3 regions of the Micromonospora jinlongensis genome follow, and region 2 is predicted to be linked to each of the others. Evidence: predicted binding sites of a transcription regulator. Region 2 holds the regulator's gene; each other region holds the start of a gene.

Region 1 (10,432 bases), 610 kb from region 2:
GTGACCGCGGCTTGCGGCGCGGTGACCGTGGCTAGCGGCGCGGTGACCGTGGCTAGCGGCGCGGCGCGGCGCGATGACAGTGGCGTGCGGCGCGGCGTGTGCCGGGGGTGATGGCGTGCGGCGCCTCCCTCAGGCGACCAGCCCGGCGCGGAAGCCGGCTGCCACCGCGTGCGCCCGGTCCCGGGCCCCAAGCTTGCGGAACAACCGGCGAGCGTGCGTCTTGACCGTGTCTTCCGAGACGAACAACTCCCGGCCGATCTCCGCGTTGCTCTTACCCTCGGCCATGCCGAGCAGCACCTGAAGCTCCCGCTCGGTGAGCCCGATCGACGCCCGGGTGGGCCGGGCGTTCGCGGCGGGCCGGGCCGGATCGGTCTGGTCGGCCGACGACTCGCCGGTCGCCGACTCGGCCTCGTCGTCCCCCCGCTGCACCGGCACCGACGGCATCCCCGCCGACCCTTCGCCGGGCGTGGCCGACCAGCCGGGCTCGCCGGAGCCACGCGGCGACGGCCCGGAGCGACCGGAACCGCCCACCGCCGCGGCATCCCGGGCCGGATCGGTGATCCGCTGCCGGGAGGCCCGACCGGGTGCCGTGAGCAGCAGGAGGGCCTTGGCCACCGCGCTGGTCAGATCGTGGTCGACGTTCTGAATGAGCCCTCGGGCACCAGCGCTGATGGTGGCCGCCGCCGCCTCGGACTCCTCGGTGCCGAGCAGCAGCACCGCGGCCTGCGGCGCGCGGGCCAGGACCCGACGAACGAAGCCGGCGCTGTCCGGCCGGGTGAGGGCCGTGTCGGCCAACACGACGTCGGCCGGTCGCTCGGCCAGCCGCAGCATCACCTCAGGATCGGAGACTGCGGTACGAACGATTGCTGACAACCCCAGCCGCGCGGCAGCAGAAGCAAGGTGCTGGGCCGCGAGTGGTGTCCGAACGCACACAAGGACGGTACGCACTGTGGTCTCCTCTCCGCCAACGAGCAGACCATGACGGGGTCAGCTGGGGAGGGGGTTCCCGGCAATCCTTTGAACTTTTCCGACAGATGGGGCAAAAGCCGCAATTTGTAGGACGTTTTCGATCACACACGTGTGAGTCGGCTGCGGCCCGGGTACCGGGATGTCCAGGCCGGGAACGGTGCGCCTGCGCGGCCCGCCGCCCGGATGCCGGCCACAAGGATTCTCGCGGAGCCGCGCGGGAGGAGGGGTGCTGATGTCGAACGTACGTAGACTGCCCGGACCCATCGTCGATCTCTGGGACTGGCAACGGCTCGGTGCCTGCCGAGGGCGGGACAGCGCCCAGTTCTTCCACCCGGACGGCGAGCGCGGCTCCTCCCGACTGCGTCGCGAGTCCGCCGCCAAGTCGGTCTGTCGCGCCTGCCCGGTCCGGGCCGAGTGCGCCGCACACGCGCTGTCGGTCCGTGAGCCGTACGGCGTGTGGGGTGGCTTCAGCGAGTCGGAACGACTGCGACTGCTCGCCGTCGGCTGGGAGGACCTGGCAGACCGCCGGCACGCCCGGGTCGACGTCGCACGGCTGGAGGCCCGACTGGGCCACCCGCACAAGTCAGCCATCCCAGTCCAACGCAACGTCGCCTGACCCGACACGTACCTGACGTCCGCGAAACCGCGTCCCTGGTTCGGGGGCGCGGTTTCGACGTCCCCGGGGCCCTTGGGCGACTCGACGCTCTCGGAGCCCTGGACGGCTCGACGCCGTCGGGGCCCTGGGCGGCTCGACATCCCCGACCCTAGGCGGATCGGCCTCCCGCCCGGTCTCGCCAAAAATCCGCATGATCGACACGGGTTCAATGATGTCGGGGTATCCCACCGCCTCGGACACCCCGACTTCGGCAAAGCCGAGTGGATCATGCCCAGAACGAACGGGCTGAGCCGACCGCACGGCCGCATGGGGGGTTTGTCCGGTTTGAGGGGTTAAGCCGAGGGCGCCGATGACCGCGGCACGAGGTTCGAGGCCTTCGGGGCCTTTGGCCAGTGACCGGTCGCACCCGTGGATCGGAATGATGGCCGGGGCGGGGTCGTTACATACCCTGACGATCGCAGGACCACCGGCTCACCGGCCCGCCAGGGTTGGAAACGCTGGTAGCCGGTTGGAATGCCGGCCCGGGCCGGATCGTTGAAGACTTCCGCAACGACCGCCAGACACCCCGGCACCGCTTCACACGAGCGGATGTCGGCGATGGGCCCACCGGGGAATGACCCCCGACCCCCGGTCGTTACACATGAACCCGGCGCCCGAGCCCCCCGGCTCGCAGCACCCGCCACCCCGGCCCCCCGCAAGCCCCCGGCTTGCCGGTGCCGACCTCCCCAAACTTTCCCTTTGTTTGATGCAGCGCCGGACGAGGTGCTCACACCCTTGTGCCGCCGACCCCCGTCAGTGGCCGGGTGTTTCCTACCCCCGAAGGAGCTACCCCCATGAACACGATCTTCCGTAAGAGCATGTTGTCTGTTGCTGGTCTCGCGTTCGCCGGTGGTGTCTTCGCCGGTCCGATCGCCGCCCACGCCAACCCCGTGGATGCCAAGCCGGTCGCGGTAGCGGTGCAGTCGGCCGCCCCGAAGCCGCAGGGCGACCAGTCCCACATCACCCTCAATGATGAGCAGACCGCGAACGTCAAGGCGATCATCGCCGCCACGAAGAAGGCCGGCCTGCCCGAGCGCGCCGCGGTCATCTCCATCGCCACGAGCCTGCAGGAGTCCAAGCTGGAGAACCTGGGCCACCTCGGCGACGCCAACGACCACGACTCGCTGGGCCTGTTCCAGCAGCGCCCGAGTTCGGGTTGGGGTACGCCGGAGCAGATCACCGACCCCGAGTACTCCACGACCGCGTTCCTCAAGGGTCTCAAGCAGGTTGACGGGTGGCAGGACATGCCGCTGACCGAGGCCGCGCAGACCGTGCAGGTCTCCGCCTACCCGGACGCCTACGCGCAGTGGGAGCAGCAGGCCACCGACCTGGTCGCCCAGCACTGGAACAGCTGACCCACCGAACGGCACACTGAACGACCCGACCGCTGGCCGGCACCCCCACCCGGGGTGCCGGCCAGCGGCATATCCCCCACAAACACAAGGACACCGTCACCACGCCCGGTAGATCTTGGACAGTTTCCGTCAGCCGCTAACGGAAACTGTCCAAGATCTGCACGGTCGGGCTCACACGGCCGGCGCGACACTGCCCACCGGGCCGGACCGACAGCGCGCCGACGGGTTCCGGCCGGCGTGGACCGCCCGGCACTGCCGGAGCCGGGGCGGACCCGTCCGGCACCGCCAGAGCCGGGGCGGACCCGTCCGGCACCGCCGGAGCCGGCGTGGACCGCCCGGCACCGCCGGATCAGCGGACGGTGACGGTGACCGTGTGCCAGCCGGTGGCACCGTCCGGGACGACATCCTGCGTACGCTCGGTCTGGGTTTCGCCGGTCGCGTCCGTTGCCCGGACCTGGAGCCGATGCTCGCCTGGCGTGGCGTCCCAGCGCCAGGACCACTGCACCCAGGTGTCCACCGACACGGCCGGGGCCAGCTCGGCCTGCTGCCACTCGCCGTCGTCGACGCGTACCTCGACCTGGCGGATGCCCCGGTGCTGCGCCCACGCCACGCCGGCGATGGTCACCGGCCCCGTGGTCAGCCGGTTACGTCCCCGGGGCGTGTCGATCCTCGACTGGGTCTTGATCGGTCCTTGGACGGACCAGCCGCGCGGCACCCAGTACGCGTCGAAGTCGGCGAACCGGGTCAGCTCCAGCTCGGTCACCCACTTGCACGCCGACACGTACCCGTAGAGGCCGGGCACCACCATCCGGACCGGGAAGCCGTGCTCGACCGGCAGAGGCTCGCCGTTCATGCCGACCGCCAGCAGCGCGTCCCGCCCGTCGCGCAGCGCGGCGGTGGGGGTGCCGCAGGTCCAGCCGTCGACGGACCGGCCGACGACCTGGTCGGCGTCCGCGTCCGGCTCGACCTCGTCGAGCAGTTCCCGCAGGGGTACGCCGAGCCAGCGGGCGTTGCCGATCAGATCTCCGCCCACCTCGTTGGAGACGCAGGCCAACGTGACGTACCGCTCGACCAGTGGCCGGGCCAGCAGGTCGGCGTAGGTGTACGTGCGCTCGGTGCCGACCCGCCCGTGGATCCGCAGCCGCCAGCTGTCCGGGTCCACCTGGGGCACCACCAGCGCGGTGTCGATCCGGTAGAACCCGAGGTTCGAGGTGACGTACGGCGCGAGTTGCGCCAGCGAGAGGTCCGCGCCTGCGGGTACGGCAGCTGCGGGGGCGACCGGCGCGGGCAGCCGGATCGCGTCCCGAGCGGCGGACACCCCGCGTCGACCGGCCAGCCAGCGCCCACCGAGACCTGCCGCCAGGGCTGTGCCGAGCAACACCCCGCTGCTGGTGAGGAACCGCCGCCGCGACTCAGGGTCGACTTCTGCAGCCCCGGTCGCGGATTGCCCGCCCGGAGCCACCGGCGCGGCGGGCGTCACCGGGCCAGCAGGCGACACCGGCTCGGCGGGAGTCACCGGCACCGGCAGGCCTTCCGGCGTCGGCGAGGCCGCCGAGGGCGGCTCGGCCCGCGACCCGAGCGCCGGACCCGCAGGCGACACCGGCGCGGCGGGCGGCACCGGACCCGCGGGCGGCACCGACGCAGCCGGCGGCACGATCGGAGTGGGCGGTGACCAGGGCCAGGGGTCCAGCTCGAACGGGCCGGCGATGAACAGCCAGAGCACCAGGCCGCCGAGACCGGCGCCGACAAGCGACGGCAGTGCGTCGGCGGCGTCCGCACCGGAACGGGTCAGCGCGGCGGCCACGCCGATGACGCCGAACGCGGCGATGCCGGCCAGGCCGAATGCCAGCCGCCGGACCGCCAGCACACCGAACAGCGCCGCGAACCCTCCCAGCAACAGGCCCGTACCAACCAGCAGCGCGATCTTGTCGGCGGTGCCGAAGAGGTCGATGGCGAGTTGCTTCAGCGACTCGGGGACGGCGTCGACGACCACCCCGCCGACCGCGACCAGCGGTGCCGACCGGGGGCCGGTCAGGACCGCCACCGGTTCGGCGATTCCGATCGCGACGGCGGCGGCGGTGATCCCGGCCAGCGCGGCGTAGCGCCGCGACGTGGTGCTCATCGGCCCAGTGTGCGCGATCATCCGGTCCACTCGCCAACAACGGCGGCGTCGGTAAGAGACCCACAAGACGAGCCGGGGCACACCGCCGTACGACGGTGTGCCCCGGAACGGGTGGCGCTACCGGGTCAGAAGCCCGGGCCGTGCTGGTGGCCGTGACCGTGGCCGTGGCCGCCGCCGGCGGCCGGCTCGGCCTGCTCCGGCTTCTCGACCACGAGGCTCTCCGTGGTGAGCAGCAGACCAGCGATCGAGGCGGCGTTGGTGACCGCGTTGCGGGTCACCTTCACCGGGTCGATGATGCCGGCCTTGACCAGGTCGACGTACTCGCCCTTGGCGGCGTCGAGGCCGTTGCCCCACTCCAGGTCGGCGACCTTCTGCGTCACGACATAGCCGTCGTGACCGGCGTTCTGCGCGATCCAGCGCAGCGGCTCGACGAGCGCCTTGCGCACGACCGAGACACCGACCTTCTCGTCACCGGTGAAGCCCAGGTCGTCGTCGAGGACCGAGAGGATCTGCACCAGGGCGGCGCCGCCGCCGGGCACAGTGCCCTCCTCGACCGCAGCCTTGGTCGCCGCGATGGCGTCCTCGATGCGGTGCTTGCGCTCCTTCATCTCGACCTCGGTGGCCGCGCCAGCCTTGATGACGGCGATGCCACCGGAGAGCTTCGCCAGCCGCTCGGCCAGCTTCTCCCGGTCCCAGTCGGAGTCGGAGGCCTCGATTTCCTTGCGGATCTGGGCGACCCGGTCGGCAACGTCGGCCTTCTGGCCACCGCCGTCGACGATCGTGGTGTTCTCCTTGTCGACCACGACGCGCCGAGCGGTGCCGAGCACCTCCAGGCCGACCTGGTCGATCTTGTAGCCCAGCTCCGGGGCGACCAGCTCGGCGCCCGTGGAGATCGCGATGTCCTGGAGCATCGCCTTGCGCCGGTCACCGAAGCCCGGGGCCTTGACCGCGCAGACCTTGAGGGTCTTGCGCAGCGAGTTGACCACCAGGGTGGAGAGCGCCTGGCCGTCCACGTCCTCGGCGATGATCAGCAGGGGCTTGCTGTTCTGCAGGACCTTCTCCAGCAGCGGCAGCAGCTCTTCGATCGCCGAGATCTTCTGGGTGGTGACCAGGATGTACGCGTCCTCAAGGACGGACTCCTGGCTCTCCAGGTCGGTGACGAAGTTCGGCGAGATGAAGCCCTTGTCGAACTGGAGACCCTCGGTCACGTCCAGCTCGGTGGTGAGCATGGAGCCTTCCTCGACGGTGATGACACCGTCGCGGCCGACCCGCTCCATCGCCTCGGCGATCAGGTCGCCGATCGTGGCGTCCTGCGCGGAGATCGTCGCCACGTTCGCGATCGACTCCTTGCTGGTGACATCGGCGGCACGGCCGAGCAGCGCCTCGGAGACCTTGGCGGCCGCCGCGTCGATGCCCCGCTTGAGGCCGGCCGGGTTGGTCCCGGCGGTCACGTTGCGCAGACCCTCGCGAACCATCGCCTGGGCCAGCACGGTCGCGGTGGTGGTCCCGTCGCCGGCGACGTCGTTGGTCTTGGTCGCCACCTCCTTGACCAGCTGCGCGCCAAGGTTCTCGTACGGGTTGGTGAGCTCGATCTCCTTGGCGATGGTCACACCATCGTTGGTGATCGTCGGCGCACCGAATTTCTTGTCCAGGACGACGTTGCGCCCGCGCGGGCCGAGGGTGACCTTGACCGCGTCCGCGAGGGCGTTGACACCGTGCTCCAGCAGGTGCCGGGCGTCGTCCGAGAAGCTCAGGATCTTCGCCATTAATGTCCCTTCGAAGCGCCATTGCCCCGGCCCGGCGAGCCGGACCGGGGCAGTGGCACTGATCGGTTGCTTACTTCTCGATGACCGCGAGGACGTCGCGGGCGGAGAGCACCAGGTACTCCTCGCCGGCGTACTTGACCTCGGTGCCGCCGTACTTCGAGTAGAGGACGGTGTCGCCGACCTGCACGTCAACCGGAACCCGGTTGCCGTTGTCGTCGACGCGGCCCGGGCCGACAGCGAGGACAGTGCCCTCCTGCGGCTTCTCCTTGGCGGTGTCGGGGATCACGATGCCCGACGCAGTGGTGGTCTCAGCCTCGTTCGCCTGGACCACGATGCGGTCCTCGAGCGGCTTGATCGCAACCTTGGTCGCGGTAGTCACGGGCATACCCTCCTGGGGTACTGGTTTCGTTGCTGGCCGGCGGGGCCGACCAGCGTCAATCTGCCTCATGCCACCGGGCGGGGCCGTCGTCGCGGGTGCCGGTCCGCCTGGCGTGCGCACCCGGGTCGTGAGACCCGGAAGCTGGCACCCTCAGGGTGAGAGTGCTAATCGCAGGTTATTCCGTGGCTAGCACTCCGTCAAGGAGAGTGCCAGCGAGTCGCGCCCCGCCAGCCCGGATTTCCGGGTCTACCCGGACAATGACCGGGTGGATCTCGATCAGCTGGCGGCGCTGCGTACCCCCGAGGGGTCGGCCGCGCTCACGGCGGCGGCCGGGCTGGCCGGCGGTGATCCACTGGCCGCGGCGTCGGCGTTGCGCGCGGCCGGGGTGCCGCCGACGCTGGCCGCGGCGGCGCTCACCCAGGCTGAGCTGCGCCACCGGGCGATCGGCAAGTTCGGCCCGGCAGCCGCGGAGATGTTCCTCACCCGCCCCGGCCTGGAGCAGGCCACCCGCCGGGTGGTCGCCGACCGTCGGGCCGCCCGGCTCCACGCGGCCGGCGTGCGCACCCTGGCCGACCTCGGGTGCGGCCTCGGCGCCGACGCGCTGGCCGCCGCCCGGACCGGCATCCGGGTGTACGGGGTGGAGGCCGACCCGGTGACCGCCGCCATGGCCGCCGCCAACGCTGAGGCGGCCGGGCTGGCCGACCTGTTCACTGTCGAGTGCGGGGATGCCACCGCGTTCGACGTCTCCCGGGTCGACGCGGTCTTCTGCGACCCTGCCCGCCGCACCACCGGCACCGGGCGACGGGTCTTCGACCCGCGCGCCTACTCGCCTCCGTGGGACTTCGTGACCGGGCTGGCGGAGCGGGTGCCGCGCACCGTGGTGAAGGTGGCGCCGGGGCTGGACCACAGGCTCATTCCGGCGGGCGCGGAGGCGGAGTGGGTCGGTGTCGACGGCGACCTGGTCGAGGCCGCGCTGTGGTGTGGTGACCTGGCGGAGGTGCCCCGCCGCGCCACCCTCTACCGACAGCAGGGCGTCAAGACCCGCCGCGACCAGCTCAGCGGCTCGGGTGCCGACGAGGCGCCGGTCGGGCCGCCGCGTCGCTACCTGTACGACCCGGACCCGGCGGTGGTCCGCGCGCACCTCGTCGCCGAACTCGCCGCCGAACTGGACGCCACTCTGGGCGACCCGAGCATCGCCTACCTCTACGCCGACCATCCGACCCCCACCCCGTACGCGCGCTGCCTGGAGATCACCGACGTGCTGCCGTTCTCGCTCAAGCGCCTGCGGGCGCTGCTGCGCGACCGTCGGGTGGGCCGGGTGGAGATCCTCAAGCGGGGTTCCGCGCTCACCCCGGAGCAGCTTCGGCGGGACCTGCGGCTGGCCGGCGACGAGGCGGCGAGCCTGGTGCTCACCCGGGTCGCCGGCGCACCGACAGTGCTGATCGGTAGGCCGGTCGACTAGCGTCGCCGGTGTGGCAGGACAGGGCACTCCGGCGACGGCACTGGTGGTCAAGCGTGGGGTGGCGCACCGCACCCATCCGTACCGGGTGGCACCGGACGCCCCGAACTACGGCGCGTTGGTGGCGGTGGCGCTCGGCGTGCCACCGGAGCGCGTGTTCAAGTCGCTGGTGACCGAGGTCGACGGCGCACTGACCGTGGCGGTCGTTCCGGTCACCGGCGAGCTGGATCTGAAGGCGCTCGCGGCGGCCGTCGGTGGCAAGCGGGCGACGCTGGCCGACCGGGCGGTCGCCGAGCGGGCAACCGGCTACGTACGCGGTGGGATCAGCCCGCTCGGGCAGCGCAGGCGGCTGCCCACCGTGCTGGACGACTCCGCGCTGAAATTCCCGACGATCTACGTCTCGGCTGGTCGGCGGGGTCTGCAACTCGAACTGGCCGCAGCGGATCTGGTGGCGCTGACCGACGCCCGCACCGCGCCGTTGCAGACCCACTGACGGCCTTCGTTACGTCGACTCCCCCGTGGGATACCCGGGGAGTAACAGTCGCGTTGCTGAATTGTTATCGCTCCCAACAAACTATGCACCTGCGCGGTCTTGTGGAGCCGGTGTGACGCGAAATACGTTGCCGGGCACAACAAAACAACACCTCCCCCACCTCCGAAAGGACCCTGCACATGCGTAAGGGGATCCTCACCATCGCCGCCGTGGGCCTGCTCACGACCGGCGGCTTGACCGCCTGTAGCGATGACTCCGGCTCCGGCTCGGCCGACTCCGCCAAGACTCCCAAGATCGGCGTGATCCTCCCGGACAGCAAGTCCTCGGTCCGCTGGGAGACCGCGGACCGGCGGTTCCTGGAGGAGGCGTTCAAGGCCGCCGGCGTCCAGTCCGACATCCAGAACGCTCAGAACGACAAGACCGCCTTCCAGACCATCGCCGACCAGATGATCACCGGCGGCGTCACCGTCCTGATGATCGTCAACCTGGACTCCGGCACCGGCAAGGCCGTGCTCGACAAGGCCAAGTCGCAGGGCGTCGCCACCATCGACTACGACCGACTCACCCTGGGCGGCTCCGCCCAGTACTACGTCAGCTTCGACAACGAGACCGTCGGCAAGCTGCAGGGCGAGGGTCTGTCCAAGTGCCTGACCGAGAAGGGCGCCAAGAACCCCGTCGTGGCGTACCTGAACGGCTCCCCCACCGACAACAACGCCACCCTGTTCAAGAACGGCTACGACTCGGTGCTCAAGCCGAAGTTCGACGCCAAGGAGTACGTCAAGGGCCCTGAGGACGCGGTGCCCGCGTGGGACAACGCGCAGGCCGCGACGATCTTCGAGCAGCAGCTCACCAAGGCCAACGGCAAGATCGACGGTGTGCTGGCCGCCAACGACGGTCTCGGCAACGCGGCCATCTCGATCCTGAAGAAGAACAAGCTCAACGGCAAGGTGCCGGTGACCGGGCAGGACGCCAGCACCGAGGGCCTGCAGAACATCCTCGCCGGCGACCAGTGCATGACCGTCTACAAGGCGGTCCGGGAAGAGGCCAAGGCGGCCTCCGACCTGGCCATCGCGCTCGCCAAGGGTGAGAAGAAGGACACCGGCCAGACGGTGAAGGACCCGGAGGGCAACCGCGACGTCCCCTCGGTGCTGCTCACCCCGAAGGCCATCACCAAGGAGACCGTCAAGGACGTCATCGCCGACGGCTACGTGACCAAGGAGCAGGTCTGCACCGC
Region 2 (10,432 bases):
TCGTGCTCGTCACCGGCACCGGCGGCGGTCTGGGGCGCGTCGCCGCGCAGATCTTCGCGCGGGAGGGCGCAAAGGTCGTCGGGGCCGACATCCAGGTCGCCGGAAACGACGAGACGGTCGAACTCGTCCGGAGCGCCGGTGGCGAGATGACCGGCATCGCGCCGGTCGATCTCACCGACCCGGAGCAGGTGCGGACGTTCGTCGAGGACGCCGCCGCGACCTACGGTGGGCTCGACGTGGTCTACAACAACGCGGCGGCGCTCCGCTTCGGCCCGATGCCGGACTTCTCCGTCGATGCCTGGCGGTACACCATCACCGGCGAACTCGACATGCCGTACTTCGTGTCCAAGTTCGCCTGGCCCCACCTGGTCCGGCGCGGTGGTGGCGTCATCATCAACGCCGCCTCCATGGCCGGCATGATCGCCGGTCACGTCCCCCCGATGGTCGGCCACACCGCCGCCAACGCCGGTGTCATCGGCCTGACCCGACAGCTCGCGCTCGAAGGCGCGCCGCACGGGATCCGGGCGGTGGCGGTCAGCCCGGGGCCGATCGTCAGCCCCGCAAGTGAGCGCGACCTGGGTGACAACCAGGCGGCTCGGGACGCGATCACCGGCAAGACGCTCCTCAAGCGGTTCGCTCAGCCCGAGGAGGTCGCCGAACTGGTGGTGTTCCTGGCCTCCGACCGGGCGTCGTACATCACCGGGGCGAACTACCCGGTCGACGGCGGCGCGACCGCCTGGTGACCGGACCGAATGGCCCGGGGACGCCACATCATGCAGCGGCGTCCCCGGCGGCCCCGGTCCTAGCCGGCATGATCACCGACGCCCCGGTCCAAGCCGGCCTGAATTCACCGCAGGCCCCGGTCCTAGCCGGCATGATCACCGGAACCACCGTCCAGAGCGGCCACCCATCGAGTCAATCGTTTTTCCCGGAAGGCCATGATCCCCTCGCGCCCCTCGTCGGAGAGGAAGTAGCCGGTCGAGAGGGCGGAGAGCCGGGCCAGGTCACCACGCAGCTCGGCGGTGCCCGGCCGGCGCAGCAGCTCCTTCGCCCCGGCCAGGGCGCCCGGTGCGCCGCGCACCAGCGAGTCGCAGTAGCGCCGCACCGCGTCGTCCAGGCCGTCCGCCGGGACCGAGGCCGTGACCAGGCCGATCTCGGCGGCCCGTCGACCGTCGAAGGTGTCCCCGGTCAGGTAGAGCTCGGCGGCGGCGCGCGGGTGCAGCCGGGGCAGCACGGTCGCCGAGATCACCGCCGGGATCACCCCGATGCGTACCTCGGTGAACGCGAACGTCGCCTCGTCGGCGCAGACCGCCAGGTCGGCGGCGGCGATCAGGCCCAGCCCGCCGGCCCGTGCCGGCCCCCCCACCCGGGCCAGCACCGGCTTCGGGCAGTCCCAGATCGCCGCGAGCACGTCACCCAGCATCGCGGCGGGCACCGTCCCGCTGGCGTAGGCCGCGGCCGTCTCCTTCAGGTCGGCGCCCGAGCAGAAGACCGGGCCGGTGTGGTCGAGCACTATCGCTCGAACCGTCTCGTCGGCGACCGCGTCGCCCAACCCGGCCAGCAGCTGGGTCATGAGGCCGGTGGAGAGCGCGTTGCGGTTGTGCGGGCTGTCCAGGGTGAGGGTGGTCACCCCGCGGGCCGTGGCGACCCGCACGAGGACGTCGGGAGAGGTCATGCCGGGCACACTAGTGGCCATGCCCGGCGTCCTTCCAGATGGTGAGACCGTCCCCGTCGACGGATCGCTGCCCGCCACCGCCACCACGGCGGTCGGCGCGCGCGGCTTCGGCGTGTACGTCCACGTGCCGTTCTGCGCCAGCCGCTGCGGCTACTGCGACTTCAACACCTACACGGCGTCCGAGTTGGGCGGCGGTGCGAGCCGCGAGGGGTACGCCGACACCGTCCTGGCCGAGCTGGCGCTCGCCTCCCGGGTGCTAGGCGACAGCCCGCCGCCCCGGGTCGACACCGTCTTCGTGGGCGGCGGAACGCCCACCCTGCTCCCCGCCGACGACCTCGCCCGCATCCTCGACGGCATCGACCGCACCTGGGGGCTGGCCGCCGACGCCGAGGTGACCACCGAGGCCAACCCCGAATCGGTCACCCCGGAATCGTTGAAGCTGCTGCGGGCCGCCGGCTACACCCGGATCTCGCTGGGCATGCAGTCCGCCTCCCCGGGAGTGCTGGCGATCCTGGACCGCAAACACAGCGCCGGTCGGGCCACCGCCGCCGCCCTGGAGGCACGCGACGCCGGGTTCGAGCACGTCAACCTGGACCTGATCTACGGCACCCCGGGGGAGCGCACCGAGGACTTCGCCGCCTCGCTGGAGCAGGTCGTCGCCGCCGGGGTGGACCACGTCAGCGCGTACGCCCTGATCGTCGAGGACGGCACCCGGCTCGCCGCCCGGATGCGGCGCGGCGAGCTGGCGTACCCCAGTGACGACGTGGCCGCGGACCGCTACCTGGCCGCGGAGGCCGCGCTCGACGCGGCCGGGCTCTCCTGGTACGAGGTCTCCAACTGGGCGCGCACCGACGACGCCCGGTGCCGGCACAACCTGCTCTACTGGACCGGCGCGGACTGGTGGGGGCTGGGGCCGGGGGCGCACAGCCACGTCGGCGGGGTGCGCTGGTGGAACGTCAAGCACCCCTCGGCGTACGCCCAGCGGTTGGCGGCGGGCGCGTCACCAGGCCTGGCCCGGGAGGTGCTCACCGGCGACGAGGCGCACATGGAGGACGTGATGCTCCGGCTGCGCCTCGCCAGCGGCCTCCCGTTGGCGGTGCTCGACGCCACTGGCAGGGCGGGCGCCGAGCGGGCCCTGGCCGACGGGCTGCTGGCGGCCGACGAGTACGCGGCCGGCCGGGCGGTGCTCACCCTGCGCGGGCGGCTGCTCGCCGACGCTGTCGTGCGTGACCTGCTGCCCTGAGTGGGCAGGCCGTTCCGGTGGTGCGGGCCGGCCGGGGGAGCGGCCGACCCGGCATCACTTGATGAAGTTGGCCGTCATCGGATAGCGGTACGCGGTGCCCTCGTTGGCCTTTATGCCGGCGATGATCCCGAACAGGATCTGGATCACCACGACGGCGATGCTGGGCAGGAAGAGCAGGCACCAGCTCACGAAGAGCAGCACGAACGCGATGATCGACCAGAGGATCTGGAAGTTCAGCGCGGCGAGGGCGTGTGCCCGGACGGTCGGCGACTGCTGGCCGCGGGCCAGGTAGGCGATGAGCGGGGCGACGAAGCCCAGCGGACCAAAGCTGATCAGCGCGCCGACGGCGCCGCCGAAGTGGGCGACCAGCGCCCAGGTCTTGTCCTCGTTGTTGGCGAAGCCGCCGCCGGGGCCGCCGTAGGCGCCACCGGTCGGGTAGCCGCCGCCGGTCGGGTAGCCGCCACCGGGCGGGGGATAGCCGCCGGGCGGGGGGTAGCCACCCGCCGGAGGGTAGCCGCCTGACGGCGGTTGGTCACCGGTGGGCGGCGGATAGCCACCGGCCGGGGGATAGCCGCCCGGGCCGGGTGCCCCGGACAGTGGTGCGGTGGGCGGCTCCGACGACGGAAACGAGCCAGGGGAGGTCGGCTCCGGCGGGTAGTTACCGGGGTCACCCGCGCCGGGAGGGCGAGGAGGTTCAGTCATGGATGCCACCGTAGGGGCACGTGGCAACGCGGCACCAGAGCGACACCGCCCGGCCGTGAGGGTCGATCGGCCCGGCGGGGTGGCGCGGGCCGCACCGACGGGCAGCCGTTGATCATCGCGCTGGCGGGCACGCCGACGTAGACTGGCACTCGTTACAGTCGAGTGCCAGGACGGCCTGGCCGGCCGAGGACGCCGGCGGCCGACGTGCGACAGGAGGTGCGGAGGATGGGTCTCGACGACCGGAAACTCGCCGTGCTCCGCGCCATCGTCGAAGACTACGTCTCCACCCAGGAGCCGGTCGGCAGCAAGGCGCTGGTCGAGCGGCACCAGCTCGGGGTCTCCCCGGCCACGGTCCGCAACGACATGGCCGTGCTGGAGGAGGAGGGCTACATCCGGCAGCCGCACACCAGTGCCGGCCGGGTGCCCACCGACCGCGGCTACCGACTCTTCGTCGACCGGTTGTCCCGGGTCAAGCCGCTGAGCCCGGCCGAGCGCCGGGCCATCGAGCGCTTCCTGGTCGGCGCGGTCGACCTCGACGACGTGGTGCACCGCACGGTGCGGCTGCTCGCCCAGCTGACCCGGCAGGTGGCCGTCGTGCAGTACCCGAGCCTGGCCCGCTCCTCGGTGCGTCACCTGGAGCTGGTGCCGATCTCCACCACCCGGTTGATGGTCGTCATGATCGCCGACACCGGGCGGGTGGAGCAGCGTCTGGTGGAGCTGCCCGGGCCGGTGTCCGCCGACGACGTCACCGACCTGCGCCGACTGGTCAACGAGAAGCTCGCCGGCGCCCGGCTGTCCGACACGCCGCCGCTGGTGCAGGCACTGGTCGAGGAGTCGTCGCCCAAGCTGCGTCCGGCGATGACCACGCTCGCCACGGTGCTGCTGGAGACCCTGGTCGAGCGGCACGAGGAACGCATCGCCCTGGCCGGCACCGCCAACCTCACCCGGGGCGGCCTGCTCGACTTCCAGGGTTCCCTGCGACCGATCCTCGAGGCGCTGGAGGAGGAGGTCGTGCTGCTCAAGCTCATCGGCGAGACCGAGCCGAGCACGACCCGGGTGCTGATCGGCGACGAGAACGAGTTCGACAACCTGCGGGCCGCCTCCGTGGTCAGCACCGGCTACGGCCCGGGCGCCACGATCGTCGGCGGCCTGGGGGTGCTGGGGCCCACGCGGATGGACTACCCCGGCAACATCGCCACGGTTCGCGCCGTGGCACGCTACGTGGGCGAGTTGCTGGCCCAGAACTGATTGGTCAGGGCCGATGCGGCCGGCTGCGGCCGCCGACCGGCACAACGCGAGACGAACATGAGGACACGGAACGCAGTGGCCAGGGACTACTACGGCATTCTCGGTGTGAGCCGGGAAGCCTCCGATGACGAGATCAAGCGCGCCTACCGCAAGCTGGCGCGCCAGTTCCACCCGGACGTCAATCCGGACCCGGAGGCACAGGAGAAGTTCAAGGACATCAACGCCGCGTACGAGGTCCTCTCGGACGACCGGAAGCGGCAGATCGTCGACCTGGGTGGCGACCCGCTCGCCCCGGGCGGCGGCGGTGCCGGAGGCCCCGGAGGTCCCGGAGGTGCCGGCCCGTTCGTCGGTTTCCAGGACATCATGGACGCGTTCTTCGGCGGTGCCGCGGGCGGCGCCCGTGGTCCGCGTCCGCGTACCCGGCCGGGCGCCGACGCGATCCTGCGCCTCGAACTGGACCTGCACGAGACGGCGTTCGGCGTCGAGGCCCCGATCACCGTCGACACCGCGGTGCTGTGCACCACCTGCTCCGGCGCCGGCACGGCGGCCGGCACCCACCTGGCGACCTGCGAGGCGTGTGCCGGTCGGGGCGAGGTGCAGTCGGTGCAGCGCACCTTCCTCGGCCAGGTGGTCTCCGCCCGGCCGTGCACCGTGTGCCAGGGCTACGGCACGACCATCCCGCACCCCTGCCCCACCTGCGCCGGCGACGGCCGGGTGCGCACCCGCCGCTCGCTGACCGTCAAGATCCCGGCCGGCGTCGAGGACGGCATGCGGATCCGGCTCGCCCAGCAGGGTGAGGTCGGCCCGGGTGGTGGCACCGCCGGCGACCTCTACGTGGAGATCCACGAGCGGCCGCACGACGTCTACTCCCGCAAGGGCGACGACCTGCACTGCCGTGTCACCGTGCCGATGACCGCGGCGGCGCTGGGCACCCGGCTGACCATCAAGACCCTGGACAGCGAGGAGACGGTCGACGTCAAGGCCGGCACCCAGCCGGCGAGCACGCTGCGGCTGCGCGCCCGGGGCGTACCGCACCTGCGCGGCACCGGCCGAGGCGACCTCTACGTGCACCTGGACGTGCGGACGCCTACCAAGCTCGACCCCGACCAGGAAAAGATGCTGCGCGACTTCGCCAAGACCCGCGGTGAGGAGGTCGCCGAGTTGTCCAAGCAGGGCGGCTTCTTCTCCCGGATGCGCGACGCGTTCAACGGGCACGCCTGAGGTGTCCGCGCCGCTGTTCCTGGTCGAGGCGCTGCCCACCGGCGACGCGCTGACCCTGGACGGCCCCGAGGGTCACCACGCCGCCACCGTGCAGCGGCTGCGCGTCGGCGAGGAGCTGCTGCTCGCCGACGGGCGGGGTGGCACGGCCGCCGCCGTGGTCACCGCCGTCCGCCGGGGCACCCTGGAGGTCACCATCACCTCCCGGGGGTACGCGGACGCGCCCGTACCCCGGATCGTCACCGTGCAGGGCATCGCGAAGGGCGACCGGGGCGAGTTGGCCGTGCAGGCGATGACCGAGGTCGGCGTCGACGAGATCGTGCCCTGGGCGGCGTCGCGCTCGGTGGCCCAGTGGCGCGGTGACCGGGGCGTACGGGCCCGGGAGAAGTGGGTGGCGACCGCCCGGGAGGCGGCCAAGCAGGCCCGCCGGCCGTGGCTGCCGGTGGTGGCCGGTGCGCCGGACGAGTCGACCGCCACGGTGGTCCGCCGGATCGCCGGCGCCGCCGCCGGGTTCGTGTTGCACGAGGAGGCCGACGAGCGGCTCACCACCGCCGAGCTGCCCGCCACCGGTGAGATCGTCCTGGTGGTCGGCCCCGAGGGTGGCATCGCCCCGGCCGAGCTGACCGCGTTCCGCGAGGCCGGCGGCCGGCCGGTGCGGCTCGGGCCGGCGGTGCTGCGCACCTCCACCGCCGGAGTGGCGGCGCTCAGCGTGCTCGCCACCCGCCTCGGCCGCTGGTGACCGTGGGCTTCGGGCCCGTTCAGGGCCGGGGGAACACCGGCACCACCTCTTCCTCCGGCCGTAGGTCCAGCCCGGCCGACCCGATGATCTGTGGGTCGGGCGTGCCGACCACCTCGGGGTCCTTGCCGGCGTAGTCGAAACGGTGCAACACGTGTCGCATCGCCTCCAGCCGGGCCCGCTTCTTGTCGTTGCTCTTCACCACCGTCCACGGCGCGTCGGCGGTGTCGGTCCAGAAGAACATCGCCTCCTTGGCCTCCGTGTACTCGTCCCAACGGTCCAGTGACGCGATGTCCATCGGCGACAGCTTCCACTGCCGGACCGGGTCGACCTGGCGGATCGCGAACCGGGTGCGCTGCTCGTTCTGCGAGACCGAGAACCAGAACTTGACCAGCCGGATGCCCGAGCGCACCAGCATCCGCTCCAGCTCCGGGGCCTGACGCAGGAACTCCAGGTATTCCTTGCGGGAGCAGAAGCCCATCACCCGCTCCACGCCGGCCCTGTTGTACCAGGAACGGTCGAACAGCACGATCTCACCGGCCGCCGGCAGGTGCGCCAACCACCGCTGGAAGTACCACTGGCCGGCCTCCCGCTCGTCCGGCTTGGCGAGCGCCACCACCGACGCCCCACGCGGGTTCAGGTGTTCCATGAAACGTTTGATGGTGCCGCCCTTGCCGGCCGCGTCCCGACCCTCGAAGACGATCACCAGACGCTCGCCGGACTCCTTGATCCAGTCCTGGAGCTTGAGCAGCTCGATCTGGAGCAGCCGCTTGTCGCGGTCGTACTCGTCGCGGTCCATCCGTTCGTCGTACGGGTAGTCCTCCCGCCAGGTGTCGACGGGCGTCCCGTCGGGTCGGAGCAGGACGGGGTCGTCGTCGTGGCCATCGGCCACCCGGTAGTCGGCGGTGAGGTCCAGCAGCGCGGAGTCGGCCATGTCGGAGAGACTTACCCGCCCTCGGGCCGCGAACCACCCCCTGGCCGGGTGATGTGGGCGGCTGTTCCGCCGTCAGCTGCGCAGGTAGGAGGCGCCGTTGAGGTCGACGATCGTGCCGGAGGCCCACTCGGCCTGGGGCGAGGCCAGCCAGTGCACCGCGGCGGCGATCTCCTCCGGCTCGGCCACCCGGTCGAACGGGCTCTGCGCCCGGATCGCCGCACCGTGCTCGCCGCGCAGGTGCTCGGTGGTCATGTCGGTCGCCACGAAACCTGGCGCGACGGTGGCGACCGTGATGCCGTACGGCGCGAGCGCCACGGCGAGCGACTGACCCAGCGCGTTCAGACCCGCCTTGCTGGCGCCGTACGCGGGCTGGTCCGGCTCGCCCCGGAACGCACCACGGGACGAGACGTTGACGATCCGCCCACCGCGTTCGCGCATGTGCTGGGCGGCGCACCAGGTGACGTTGCCGGCACCGGTGAGGTTGGTTTCCACCACCCGCCGCCAGCGCTGCTGCCACTGCTCGTAGGAGGTGCCGAAGATCGGGTGCGGCTCGTCCCGCTCGCCGTACGTTCCGGCGTTGTTGACCAGCACGTCCAACCCGCCGAGCAACTCGGCGGCCCGGTCGACCATGGCCCGGACGGCGTCCGGGTCGGTGAGGTCCGCGCGGACCACCACGTGCCCGTTGCCGGGCAACTGCGCGCGCAGCTCCTCGGCCGCGTCGGCCGAGTCGCGGTGGTGGATTGCCACCCGGTCGCCACCGACCGCGAACGCCGTCGCCACCGCAGCGCCGATCCCGCGCGAGGCCCCGGTCACGAGTACCGCCCGATCCGTCATGCCGGCCATCCTGCCTCAGCCGGTCTCTCCTGCGAACAGGCCGGCGGCGCATGCTGCGCCGGGGCGCCCCCGGCCCGTTAGTCCTTACACTGCCCCGATGGGATCCGACTGCCTGTTCTGCCGCATCGTCGCCGGGGAGATCCCGGCCACCGTGGTCCGGGAGACCGACACCACGCTCGCCTTCCGCGACATCGACCCGAAGGCGCCGGTGCACGTCCTGGTCATTCCGAAGGAGCACTACGCCGACATCGCCACGCTCGCCCAGGGTGACCCGGCGCTGGCCGCCGACGTGCTGGCGACGTCCGCCGCGGTGGCGGAGGACGAGGGCCTGCTCGGCGACGGCTTCCGGTTGATGTTCAACACCGGCGCGTACGGCGGTCAGGAGGTGTTCCACGTGCACGCACATCTGCTCGGTGGCGCGCCGCTCGGCCCGATGCTCGCCCGGGACCTGACGTGAACGAGCGGACCAGCGGGCGCAGTTTCTCGGCGCCGCACCGCGGAGCGGTGGCGTGAGCGCCGGTCCGGCGCCGGACAGCCGGGTGGATGAGCGCCTTGGTCGGTTGGTCCGGCGGGTGCAGGCCGACGCCCGGGTGCCGGCGGTGTCGGCGGCGCTGCACCGGGCCGACCGCCCGCTCTGGAGCTGCACCGTCGGCGAGACCGGCACCGACAGCCCGCTGGGGCCGGGCACCCAGTTCCGGATCGGCTCGGTCACCAAGACCTTCACCGCGGCCCTCACCCTCCAGTGTCGCGACGACGGGCTGCTGGACCTGGACGACCCGGTGGGCCGGCACCTGGACCTTCCCGCGCATGGCGAGCTGACCGTGCGCCGGTTGCTGTCACACACCGCTGGTCTGCAACGCGAGCCGTTCGGCGACGTCTGGGACAGCCTGCGCGCACCGGACGCCGACCAGTTGGTGGCAGAGCTGGACCGGGCCGAGCGGGTGTTGCCGACGGCCCGCCGGTTCCACTACTCCAACCTGGGCCTGGCCGTGCTCGGTCAACTGGTCGCGCGGCTGCGCGGCGAGAGCTGGGCGCAGGCCCTCACCGAGCGGATCCTCACGCCGCTGGCGCTGACCGACACCACGGTGACCCCTCGGCCGACGGCGGCCACCGGCTTCCTGGTCGACGCGTACTCCGACGAGGCGCACCCGGAGCCGCCGACCGACTTCGGCGCGGTCGGCCCGGCCGCCCAGCTCTGGAGCACCGCGACCGACATGGCGCGCTGGGCGGCGTTCCTGGCCGACCCGGCGGCACTGGACCCGACCGGTACGGTGCTCGCCCCCGCCACCCTGGACGAGATGCGCTGGCCGCTGACCACCACCGACGAGACGCTCTGGGGCGCGGGCTTCGGGCTCGGTCTGATCCTCATCCCGCAGGGCGAACGGGTGATGCACGTGGGGCACGACGGGGCGATGCCCGGTTTCCTCGCCGGGGTGTACGGCCGGCGGGGCGGCGACGGCACGGCCGGCGCGATGGGTGCCGCGGTGCTCGGCTCGTCCGGCACTGCGGCCGAACTGTTCGACCTGCCGCACCGGCTGCTCGCCGCAGCGGTCGAGCACGACCCGGCCGAGATCGAGCCATGGCGACCTGGGGCACCCGCCCCGGCGGCCCTGCGGGGCGTGCTCGGTCGCTGGTGGGGGGAGGGTTTCGAGTACGTGTTCTCCTGGCGCGACGGTGCCCTGCGGGCGAGCGGGGCCGGTGACGCGGCCGGACGCCCGCCAGCGATCTTCACGCCCCTGCCGGACCAGCCGGACGTGTTCCGCACCGCCTCCGGTCGGGAGGTCGGTGAGCTGCTGCGGCTGACCCGGGACGAGGCCGGCGCGGTGGTCCGGATGCACTGGG
Region 3 (10,432 bases), 940 kb from region 2:
TCGGCGGTACGCGACGAGCGCGTGCCGCCGAGCCGGCGGGCCGCCCGGTCGACCACGTCGGAGGCCATCACCCGGTACGTCGTGTACTTGCCGCCGGCGACCAGCAGCAGCCCGAGCATGGGCTCGAAGACAGCGTGTTCACGGGAGAGCTTCGACGTCGAGTCGGCCTCGCCGGCCAGCAACGGCCGCAGCCCCGCGTACACCCCCTCGATGTCGGCGGTGGTCAGCGGCCGGTCCAGCACGGTGTTGACCTGCTGCAACAGGTAGTCGATGTCGCTGGCCGAGGCGGCCGGGTGGGAGCGGTCCAGCCGCCAGTCGGTGTCCGTGGTGCCGATGATCCAGTGCCCGCCCCACGGGATGACGAAGAGCACCGACTTCGCCGTCCGCAGGATGAGCCCCGCCTCGCCGGTGATCGCCGAGCGGGGCACCACCAGGTGCACCCCCTTCGAGGCGCGCACCCGGACGCCGGGCCGCAGGCCCACGTCGTTGAGCATCCGCGACATGTCGTCGCTCCAGACACCGGTGGCGGCGATGACGGTACGGGCGTGCACCTCGAACTCCGCGTCCGGTGAGCCTGCCGGCGCCTCCAGGTCACGGACCCGGACGCCGGTCACCTCACGCGCCTGCCGGATCAGCCCGACGGCGCGGGCGCTGCTCACCACAGTGGCGCCGAGGCTGGCGGCGGTGCGGGCGAGGGTCACCACCAGGCGGGCGTCGTCGACCTGCCCGTCGTAGTAGCGGATCGCCCCGGCAAGGGTGTCGGGCCGCAGACTCGGAAAGACCCGTCGGGCCCCCTCGCGGGTCAGGTGCCGGTGCAGTGGCATGCCCCGCCCACCGCCGAAGATTCCGGCGAAGGCGTCGTACGCGGCCACACCCGCGCCGTAGTAGGAGCGGCGGAAGATGCGGGCCGGCAGGTCCCGCAGCCCTCGCCCGGCGGGCAGGGGCACCAGGATCGGCACCGGGCGTACCAGGTGCGGCGCGAGCCGGGTGGCGAGCAGGCCGCGCTCGGTGAGCGCCTCGTGCACCAGGTGGAACTCCAACTGCTCCAGGTAGCGCAGGCCACCGTGGATGAGTTTGCTCGACCGGCTGGAGGTGCCCGCCGCGAGGTCACGCGCCTCGACGAGAGCCACCTTGAGGCCCCGGGACGCCGCGTCCAGAGCGGCACCCGCACCGGTCACCCCGCCCCCGATGACCAGGACGTCGAAGCGCTCGGCGCGCAGTCGACGCAGGTCGGACGCACGGCGGACCGGCGAGAGCTGGCCGGCGACGGATCGGGAGATGTTGGGGTCACGCACCCGTCCACGGTAACCGCCAGGCCAGCGTGTCGACATTCGCCGCCCGCCCGGTACTGCCACGTCGTGTGCACGGCACGTCTCGCTGCCGGGCCCTCCGGGCGGATCGCACCCAGGCCCTTCAGCTCCGTTCCCGGCCGACCGATCGGAAATCGTGGACAGTTTCCGTCAGCGGCTGACGGAAACTGTCCAAGATCTGCAGGGTTCTTCGGTCAACCCGCAACGCGACGGCCGGGTTGAAACCGCTCGCCGCGGTCGTAAGGTTCTCGGATGCAAGGTCACCCCGCGCAACCCGGATTCAGCGACCGCAGCTCCCCCTGGTCGGTGGTCGCAGCCGTGCTGGTCGGCTGCTGGACGGTCGCGGTCACTGCGGCCACCCAGACCGGCGGCTGGGTCACCGATCAGGTGCTGCTGGGCTTCGGGCTGGACCGCGTCGGCTGGCTCTGGCCGGTACTCGGCCTGGTCACCGTCGTGCTGGTGGGCACACCCGCCCTGCTGCTGGCCGTGCTGCCCCGGTCGGCCACGGTCCGGGCCACCGGGAGGGCCTGGCTGATCGGGGCACTCGCTCTCGGCGTGCTCACACTGCTGCGGGTCGTGCCGCCGGTGCACCACGAGGCGTACCTCGCCGGGCTGGCCGGCGCCGCGTTGCTCAGCGCGCTCGCCGTGCTCTGGTCGGCGCGACGATCGTCCGGCTCGGTCGCCAGCGCAACGCACGACGCCACGGCGCCAACGGCCAGCGACGCCACCGCGCCCGCTGCCAGCACGTCATCACCCGGCGACGGCAGCGCGCCCGCCGGCACCGCGTCGTCGCCGGACGTCGGCACCGGTGGTGCGGCGCTGAACGGTGACGTCGCCCGAGTCGAGGCCGTCGCAAGCCCGGGGCTGAGCGTCGACGCCGCTTCGACCGCCGCCGGGAGCACGAACCCGGTCGAACCCCAGCGGCGCCTGCGCCGGACCGGGTCGGTCCCGCTGCTCGCGGTCGCCGCCGGGTTGGCGCTGCTGCTGCCGTGGGCCTGGCTGGGCGCACTCGGCGGGCTCCTGGAAACCATCCTCGCGCTGTTGGCGGCAGCCGCGCTGGGGGTGCTGGCCGCGACACTGTTGGACGCCACCTTCTGGTCCCGGTTCGCGGTTGGCCGACCGCCCCGGCCGGCCCGGCTCGTCCTGCTCGGAGGCCTGGTCGCCGGGGTGGCGCTGCTGCTGCTCGCGGCCGGCACCGGCCAGTCCGGCGCGCAGTTGCCGGCGCTGCTGACCCTGCCCCCGGTGGGTTTCGCACTGGCCGCGCTGTGGGCCGCGGCCTGGCGACCCACCACCGACCCGGCCGTCGCCGCACGCGCCGGCCAAACGGCGACCGGCTGGCTCGTGGGCCTGGCCGCACTCGGCCCGCTGGCCTTCACCGACCCGGAAGAGATCACCCTGCTGCTGGTCGGCACCCGGGACATCCCGTTCTGGGTGGCGGCCGCCGCTGGCGCCGGGCTCGCCGTCGCGGTCCTGGTCGCCATCGGGTACGCGGTGCTGCTCGCCCGGCCGACGGCACGTACCCCGAGCCGCCGGTCCGCCGCGGTGGCAGCCGTGGTGCTGTTGGTGGCGTTCGGTGTGGTCGACCTGGGTCCGGGCCAACCGGGCCTGTACGGCGAGCGACTGTTCGTGGTGCTGCGGACGCAGGCCGACCTGACTGGTCTGCCGGCCGGCGCGGCGGGTCGGGCCGGGCGGGACGCCCGCGCGACGGAGGTCTACCGACGGCTGGTGACGACCGCCGAGCAGAGCCAGGCCGACCTGCTCCGGGGGTTGCGTCGACTGCGACTCGATCCGGTGTCGTACTACCTGGTCAACGCGGTGGAGGTCGACGGCGGTCCGGCGGTGCGGGCGTGGCTCGCCCGCCGGCCGGAGGTGGCCCGGGTGCTGGTCAGCCAACGTCTGCGGCCACTGCCGGCCCCGGCGGGGCAGAACCGGGGCACCGCGCCGACGCCCACCGGCCCCGAGTGGAACATCCGCCAGATCGGCGCGGACCGGGTGTGGTCCCAGCTCGGGGTGACCGGCACGGGCATCGTGGTGGGCAGCTCGGATTCGGGGGTGGACGGCGCCCATCCGGCGCTGCGCGCCGGGTTCCGGGGCGGAGACGACTCCTGGTACGACCCGTGGGACGACACCCGCAGCCCGACCGACCAGGGTGGGCACGGCACCCACACGGTGGGCAGTGCGGTGGGACGCGACGGCATCGGGGTGGCGCCGGACGCGCAGTGGGTGGGCTGCGTCAACCTGGACCGCAACCTCGGCAGCCCCGCGCACTACCTGGACTGCCTCCAGTTCATGCTGGCGCCCTTCCCGACCGGTGGCGACCCGTTGACCGACGGCCGTCCGGAGCGCGCCCCGCAGGTGCTGACGAATTCGTGGGGCTGCCCGCCCATCGAGGGTTGCGACCAGCGCGTGCTGCGGCCGGCAACCGCCGCACTGGACGCCGCCGGGATCTTCGTGGTCGCCGCCGCCGGCAACACCGGGCCGTGGTGCGCGTCGATCGACGACCCACCGGCGCCGTACGCGGACGTGCTGACCGTGGGCGCGGTGGACGCGCAGCGCCGGGTCGCCGAGTTCTCCTCGCGCGGGCCGGTGCCGGGTGCGAGTAAGCCGGACGTGCTGGCGCCGGGTGTGGGTGTGGTGTCGGCCATGCCGGGCGGCACGTACGCCGCGCTGGACGGCACCTCGATGGCGACCCCGCAGGTGGCCGGGGTGGTCGCGCTGATGTGGTCGGCGAACCCGGCGCTGGTCGGCGACGTGGCCCGGACCCGGCAGATTTTGCGGGACACCGCCACGGCGGCGACGCCCACCTACCGCTCCGACAACCCGTCCGACGCCTGCGGTGCTCCGTCGAACGTCACGGGTGCCGGGGAGGTGGACGCGTACGCCGCCGTGCGCGCCGCCCAGCAATAGGCAGGTTTCCTTCCTGATCCGACGGGCGGGAGCGCGGGCCGCCACACGGTGTTCTAGGGTCGGCGACCATGGACGCCGAGATCACCGTCACCGAGCTGACCCCCGACCTGGCCGACACCGTGGTGCGGCTCTGCGAGCAGGCTCTCGACCTTCCCGAGGACGCCACCGAGGCCGCCGCCATCGTGGACGTGCTCTGGCCCCGGGCCGCCGCCGACCGGCCGGTGGTCGGGCTGGGCGCGTACCGGGGTGCGGACCTGGTCGGGGTGTTGTTCTGCTCGGTGTCGTCGACCGAGCCGGGCATCGGGCATGTCGACCTGGTCGCGGTACATGCGGATCAGCGTCGCCGGGGCGTCGGTCGGGCGCTGCTGGGGCGGGCCGAGCAGGTGCTGGCCGAGCGCGGTGTGACCGAGGTGCTGCTGGCCGGGAACCCGCCGTACTACGCGTGGCCGGGCATCGACGTCCGCTACACCCCGGCGGTCTGCGCCGCCCTCGCGCTCGGCTACCAGCAGGACCGGACCGCCTGGAACATGACCGCCGACCTGTCGTACGACGGGTCACCGGCACTGCGGTCCACCGAGGCGGCGGAGAGGCGGCTGGCCGATCAGGGCGTCACAGTGCGCCGGGCGGAGCCGGCGGACCTCCCGGCGTTGACCGCGTTCGCCCGGTCCACCTTCGGCGGCACGTGGGACGGCGAGTTGGCCGGGTCGGTGGGTCGTGACGGCGCCGGCTGCCACCTGGCGGAGCGGGGCGGCGAGGTGCTCGGCTTCGCCGCGTACGGGTCGTCCCGGCCGAGCTGGTTCGGGCCGATGGGCACCGCGCCGGCAGCCGAGGGGTCGGGCATCGGTGGCGTGCTGCTGCGGCGCTGCCTGCGGGACCAGCAGGCGGCGGGGCTGACCCGGGCGGAGATCGGCTGGGTGGGACCGGTGCCGTTCTACTCGGGCAGCGCGGGTGCCCGGATCGAGCGGGTCTTCTTCCTGTACCGGCGGACCCTGTCGGTGGCGTAACCGGGGCAAAGGGGATATTGATCCATTCGCCCGCGTCGGTCATCGACGCCCCCTACCGTTTCGGTAGAGGAGGCAGCCATGACCACGGATGACGACCAGACCGAGGACGGCCCGCCGATCACCTGGAAACCGGTCGGCGAACTCCCCGGCCAACTGCCGTTCGACCGGCTCGACTACGGCGACGCCGAGCAACTGGCCGAGATGACCACCGACGACGGGTCGGCGGTCGTCGAGGAGCCACGGGAGATGGTGGACGAGCCGATCCAGCTGCTTCCGCCGTACAACCGGGCACAGAAGCGGCGCAACCAGCGCCCACTGCCGACCTGACGACGAACGGGGCGGACCGCGTCAGCGGCCCGCCCCGTTCTGTGTCGGAACTGGACTCAGAAGTCCATGTCCCCGCCACCCGGGCCAGCCGGGGCAGCCGGGGTCTTCTCCGGCTTGTCCGCGACAACGGCCTCGGTGGTGAGGAACAGCGCCGCGATGGAAGCGGCGTTCTGCAGCGCCGAGCGCGTCACCTTGGCCGGGTCGATGATGCCCGCGGCCAGCAGGTCGACGTACTCGCCGTTGGCGGCGTTGAGGCCGTGACCCGCTTCGAGGTTACGGACCTTCTCCACCACGACGCCGCCCTCAAGGCCGGCGTTGACGGCGATCTGCCGCAGCGGGGCGTCCAGCGCGACCTTGACGATGTTCGCACCAGTCGCCTCGTCGCCGACCAGGTCGAGCTTGTCGAAGGCGGTCTTGCCGGCCTGGACCAGCGCGACGCCACCACCCGGGACGATGCCCTCCTCGACGGCGGCCTTCGCGTTGCGAACGGCGTCCTCGATGCGGTGCTTGCGCTCCTTGAGCTCGACCTCGGTGGCCGCGCCGACCTTGATGACCGCAACGCCGCCGGCCAGCTTGGCCAGCCGCTCCTGCAGCTTCTCGCGGTCGTAGTCGGAGTCGCTCTTGTCGATCTCGGCCCGGATCTGGTTGACCCGGCCCTGGATCTGCTCGGCGTCACCGGCACCGTCGACGATGGTGGTCTCGTCCTTGGTCACCACGACCTTGCGGGCGCGGCCCAGCATGTCGAGGCTGGCGGCGTCGAGCTTGAGGCCGACCTCCTCGCTGATGACCTGGCCACCGGCGAGGATGGCGATGTCGGTCAGCATGGCCTTACGGCGGTCACCGAAGCCCGGCGCCTTGACGGCGACCGACTTGAAGGTGCCACGGACCTTGTTGACCACCAGGGTGGCGAGGGCCTCGCCCTCCAGGTCCTCGGCGATGATCAGCAGCGGCTTGCCCGACTGCATGACCTTCTCCAGGATCGGGAGCAGGTCCTTCACCGACGAGATCTTGCTGTTGGCGATCAGGATGTACGGGTCGTCGAAGACGGCCTCCATACGCTCCGGGTCGGTCATGAAGTAGGCCGAGATGTAGCCCTTGTCGAAGCGCATACCCTCGGTGAGCTCCAGCTCCAGCCCGAAGGTGTTGCTCTCCTCGACGGTGATGACGCCTTCCTTGCCGACCTTGTCCATCGCCTCGGCGATGATCTCGCCGACGGTGCTGTCGCCAGCGGAGATGGAGGCGGTGGAGGCGATCTGCTCCTTGGTCTCGACGTCCTTGGCGAGCTTGGACAGCTCCTCCGAGACGCTCGCGACCGCGGCCTCGATGCCCCGCTTCAGGGCCATCGGGTTGGCGCCAGCGGCCACGTTGCGCAGGCCCTCGCGAACCAGGGCCTGGGCCAGGACGGTCGCCGTCGTCGTGCCGTCACCGGCAACGTCGTCGGTCTTCTTGGCGACCTCCTTGACCAGCTCAGCGCCGATCTTCTCGTACGGGTCCTCGAGCTCGATCTCCTTGGCGATGCTCACACCATCGTTGGTGATGGTGGGGGCACCCCACTTCTTCTCGAGCACGACGTTGCGGCCCTTCGGGCCGAGGGTCACCTTTACGGCGTCGGCGAGCTGGTTCATGCCCCGCTCGAGGCCGCGGCGAGCCTCTTCGTCGAAAGCGATCATCTTGGCCATACGGCGTTGTCCTCCTGGACACTCACGGGCCACCCGAGATGTGTGCCCCGGATGGGCCGCCTGGTGTGCGCACCTAGGGACGTCGCCACCTGGCGACGACGACGTCCTTCGGCCGGGCCGGATAGCCCGCGACGACCGGCCATGTGCTGCCCCGGTGTCTCCACACCGGCACAACCTGGCCCCACCGTCCCGACCGTTGGCACTCACGGTATGCGAGTGCCAATGACTTGTTTAGCACTCTCCCCTGCCGAGTGCAAGCACGATGGGGCCGCTCAGCCGAGTTCCGCGGCCAGTCCGGGAGTGTTCACCGGCGCCTCATGGGCGCGCTGCTCGGCGTACGTGACCAGCAGACCGATCATCTGGGCGAGGTGGGCCGGGAGGGCCAGCACCGCGGTGATCCCGATCACCACCACCGCCCCGACCGCGTTGCCCGGGGACGCGAAGGGATCCGTACCGAACGCCGAGGTGCCCACGCCTTCCAGGGCGCCGGGGATCAAGGTGCCGACGATCACCGCCAGGGCGACCAGGGCCACCCGACCGAGCAGCAGGCCGAGCCGGTCGTGGAACATCCGGAACGACCGGCCGATCGGGTTGTGGCGTTCGAAGAGGTAGACCGGACCGGCCATGCTCAGCGCGAACGCCAGGTAGATACCCGGCAGGACGCAGAAGCAGACACCGATGCCGATGAGCAGGCTGACCAGCAGGGTCCACCCCCACAGCCCGAGTGCCCGACGGATGCCGTAGCGCAGCGCTGAATCCAGGCTGCCCGGCTGACCGGCCGCCTGCTGGGTGATCACCCAACTGCCGGCAGCCCACCCGACGGCCTGCAACAACCCGACCAGCACGCTGCCGCCGATCAGCACGACCAGGAGGCCAACCAGCTCGACGGCGAAGTTGTCCGGCAGGGCGGCGGTCGTGCTCGTCTCGGCCTCGGCGGCCCAGTTCGCCGACGGGTCCACCCCGAGCGAGATCACCGAGAGCACCGCCGCGGGCAGCACCTGGGTGAGCAGCATGATGGGCACCAACTGCCGCCAGCCTCGGCGCAGCGCTCCCCCGCACCGGCTGAACCAGCCGGCGAGGCCGGCACCGGGTGGAGTGACCAGGGGGTCGTTCGGGTCGTACCCGTAACCCGGCGGGTACCAGTTGACCGGCGGCCCCGGATGCCACGGCTGCGGACCGTAGGGCCCCGCTCCCGGCGGGTAGCCCCCGGTGGGCGGGAACACCCACCCCTGCGGCGGCTGACCGGCCGGGCCCCAGGCACCCTGCGCAGGATCCCAACCAGCCGGCGGGAGACCCGGCACGGAGCCAGGCGGCTGACCGGCCGGGCCAGGCTGACCCTGCGTCGGGTCGGACGGGCCTGGCTCACCCGGCCCGTAGGGCGGGGTGGACGAGGGTGGCTGGTCGGTCATGAACGCTCCTCAGCATCGGCTGGAACGGTTCACGATCTTCCCGGCTGCGCGCCCGCGCCGCCAGCCCCCAAGGCGGCGGCCGACCGGTGCGAACGGTCAGGCGATGACGCGTACGTGCTCCGCCTGGGGGCCCTTCTGGCCCTGGGCGATCTCGAACTCGACCCGCTGGCCGTCGTCCAACGCCTTGTAGCCGTCCATCTCGATCGCGGAGAAGTGAACGAACACGTCCTGACCGCCGTCGACGGCGATGAAGCCGTAGCCCTTTTCGGCGTTGAACCACTTGACGCTGCCCTGTGCCACGGTGCACTTCCCTCACTCTGCGCGGTGCTGCCTGACCCGGCGCACGGAGCGGCCGGGCGCCCTCGGACCACCACCTCGGCAATCGATGACCGCCATTGAAGCAGGTGACCGAAATCGCACGCTACACGAGGACTGACAGCCGCGCACGACCACAAATCGGGCATGGCCCTGGTGGCTTCGACACCAGCTCCGGCCGCACCGGTCGACCCGGCGCAGCGATCCGACGGATTTATCGTCGTGAGTGCCTGGGGGAAGGTGATCGAGGCTGCGCCGCGGCCCGGTGAAGATCGGGCCCGACCCGGAAAATGCCGTTCGCCCCCTGTGATAGGCATGCGGCATGACCACCGATACGGACTCGACCTCCGTTCGTCGGGCGGAGATCCGCCGGGGCCGGCCGGAGGACGCCGCCCGGATGCGGGCGCTGCGACTGGAGATGCTCGCCGACGCACCGTTGGCCTTCCTGGAGACCTTGGCGGACGCGGCGGCCCGACCGCACAACGAGTACGCCGCACGGGTCGCGTACACCTCGGCCGGCCCGAACAACGCGCAGTTCGTCGCGGACCCGGGCGGTCGGCTGGTCGGGCATGCCGGTGGCACTGTCGCCCCGGACGAGCCCGGGCTGACCGTGATCTACGCCGTGTACGTCACGCCGACCTGGCGGGGCAGCGGCCTTCTCGGCGACCTGATCGACGGGGTGGCCGACTGGTCACGGGCCTGCGGCCGACCGGAGCTGCTGCTGGAGGTCGTGGTCGGCAACGACCGCGCCTACCGGGCGTACCAGCGGCTGGGCTTCAAGGACACCGGGGTACGAGTCCCCCACCCCACAATCCCAGCCCTGAACGAGCTACAGATGCGCAGACCCGCCTAAAAGAAAAACCCATCCCAAGGCAGAACCACTGAGATGCCCCCATAAAGAAACCGGAAGCGCCCGCGCCACAGTGCCCACAAAGGGTTTCCGGGGCAGCCCGACCCGCGCAGGGATCAAGCCTGACCGCCCGGAGCGGGTCGGGCTGCCCCGGAAACCCCCACCGCAACCACTACACGTGACGCCGCGACTGAACGATCCGGAACCGGTTGGCCACATAAGCCCCATCGGTCAACGCCGAGTTGGCCGCCGCGTTGGCCCCGCTGCCGTGGAAGTCGGAGAACGCCGCCGACTGGTTCACGAACACCCCGCCGGTGAGGTTGCAGGACAGGTGCACCCCGACCTCGACCGCGACCGCCTCGGTGGCGTCCAGCACCGTCTCGTCGGTGGAGTAGACCCCGGCGGTGAGCGCGCCCTTCTCGCCGACAGTCCGGCGCAGCAGCTCCAGGCTGTGCGCGGTGGAGTCGGTGGCGATGGCGAACGAGATCGGCCCGAACCACTCCCGGCCGTACGTCTCCGCGTCGTCCGCCGCCAGCTTCACGATCGTCGGGGTACGCACCACCGCGTCGGCGTACGCCGGGTGCGCCACGGCCCGCGACTCCAGCACCGGCTCGCCGACCCTGGTCACCTC

The links. The regulator HrcA, encoded in region 2, represses chaperone genes, less so after heat shock. The targets are predictions, from matches to a motif close to GGTTNGCACNCTCNNNNNGAGNGTGCNAACC.
Region 1: a site for HrcA is predicted at 7,386-7,416, ahead of groES (co-chaperone GroES). Genes of this name have one in related genera too.
Region 3: a site for HrcA is predicted at 7,422-7,452, ahead of groL (chaperonin GroEL). Genes of this name have one in related genera too.

The regions. Positions count from the first base shown of each region.
Region 1 covers NZ_JACCHK010000001.1:3,517,174-3,527,605, forward strand. Annotated here, with positions in the region: gene HNR22_RS15410 (LuxR C-terminal-related transcriptional regulator) at 130-948, opposite strand; gene HNR22_RS15415 (WhiB family transcriptional regulator) at 1,202-1,585, shown strand; gene HNR22_RS15420 (hypothetical protein) at 2,419-2,979, shown strand; gene HNR22_RS15425 (molybdopterin-dependent oxidoreductase) at 3,329-5,101, opposite strand; gene groL (chaperonin GroEL) at 5,227-6,867, opposite strand; gene groES (co-chaperone GroES) at 6,938-7,252, opposite strand; gene HNR22_RS15440 (THUMP-like domain-containing protein) at 7,512-8,708, shown strand; gene ybaK (Cys-tRNA(Pro) deacylase) at 8,719-9,198, shown strand; gene HNR22_RS15450 (sugar ABC transporter substrate-binding protein) at 9,378-10,432, shown strand, end outside.
Region 2 covers NZ_JACCHK010000001.1:2,902,180-2,912,611, reverse strand. Annotated here, with positions in the region: gene HNR22_RS12560 (SDR family NAD(P)-dependent oxidoreductase) at 1-743, shown strand, start outside; gene HNR22_RS12555 (enoyl-CoA hydratase-related protein) at 866-1,675, opposite strand; gene hemW (radical SAM family heme chaperone HemW) at 1,695-2,918, shown strand; gene HNR22_RS12545 (DUF4870 domain-containing protein) at 2,973-3,620, opposite strand; gene hrcA (heat-inducible transcriptional repressor HrcA) at 3,846-4,868, shown strand; gene dnaJ (molecular chaperone DnaJ) at 4,944-6,089, shown strand; gene HNR22_RS12530 (16S rRNA (uracil(1498)-N(3))-methyltransferase) at 6,091-6,825, shown strand; gene ppk2 (polyphosphate kinase 2) at 6,845-7,756, opposite strand; gene HNR22_RS12520 (SDR family NAD(P)-dependent oxidoreductase) at 7,829-8,590, opposite strand; gene HNR22_RS12515 (histidine triad nucleotide-binding protein) at 8,688-9,047, shown strand; gene HNR22_RS12510 (serine hydrolase) at 9,100-10,432, shown strand, end outside.
Region 3 covers NZ_JACCHK010000001.1:3,841,590-3,852,021, forward strand. Annotated here, with positions in the region: gene HNR22_RS17005 (FAD-dependent oxidoreductase) at 1-1,280, opposite strand, end outside; gene HNR22_RS17010 (S8 family serine peptidase) at 1,563-4,217, shown strand; gene HNR22_RS17015 (GNAT family N-acetyltransferase) at 4,286-5,221, shown strand; gene HNR22_RS17020 (hypothetical protein) at 5,300-5,548, shown strand; gene groL (chaperonin GroEL) at 5,605-7,227, opposite strand; gene HNR22_RS17030 (hypothetical protein) at 7,500-8,636, opposite strand; gene HNR22_RS17035 (cold-shock protein) at 8,733-8,936, opposite strand; gene HNR22_RS17040 (GNAT family N-acetyltransferase) at 9,274-9,804, shown strand; gene paaN (phenylacetic acid degradation protein PaaN) at 9,974-10,432, opposite strand, start outside.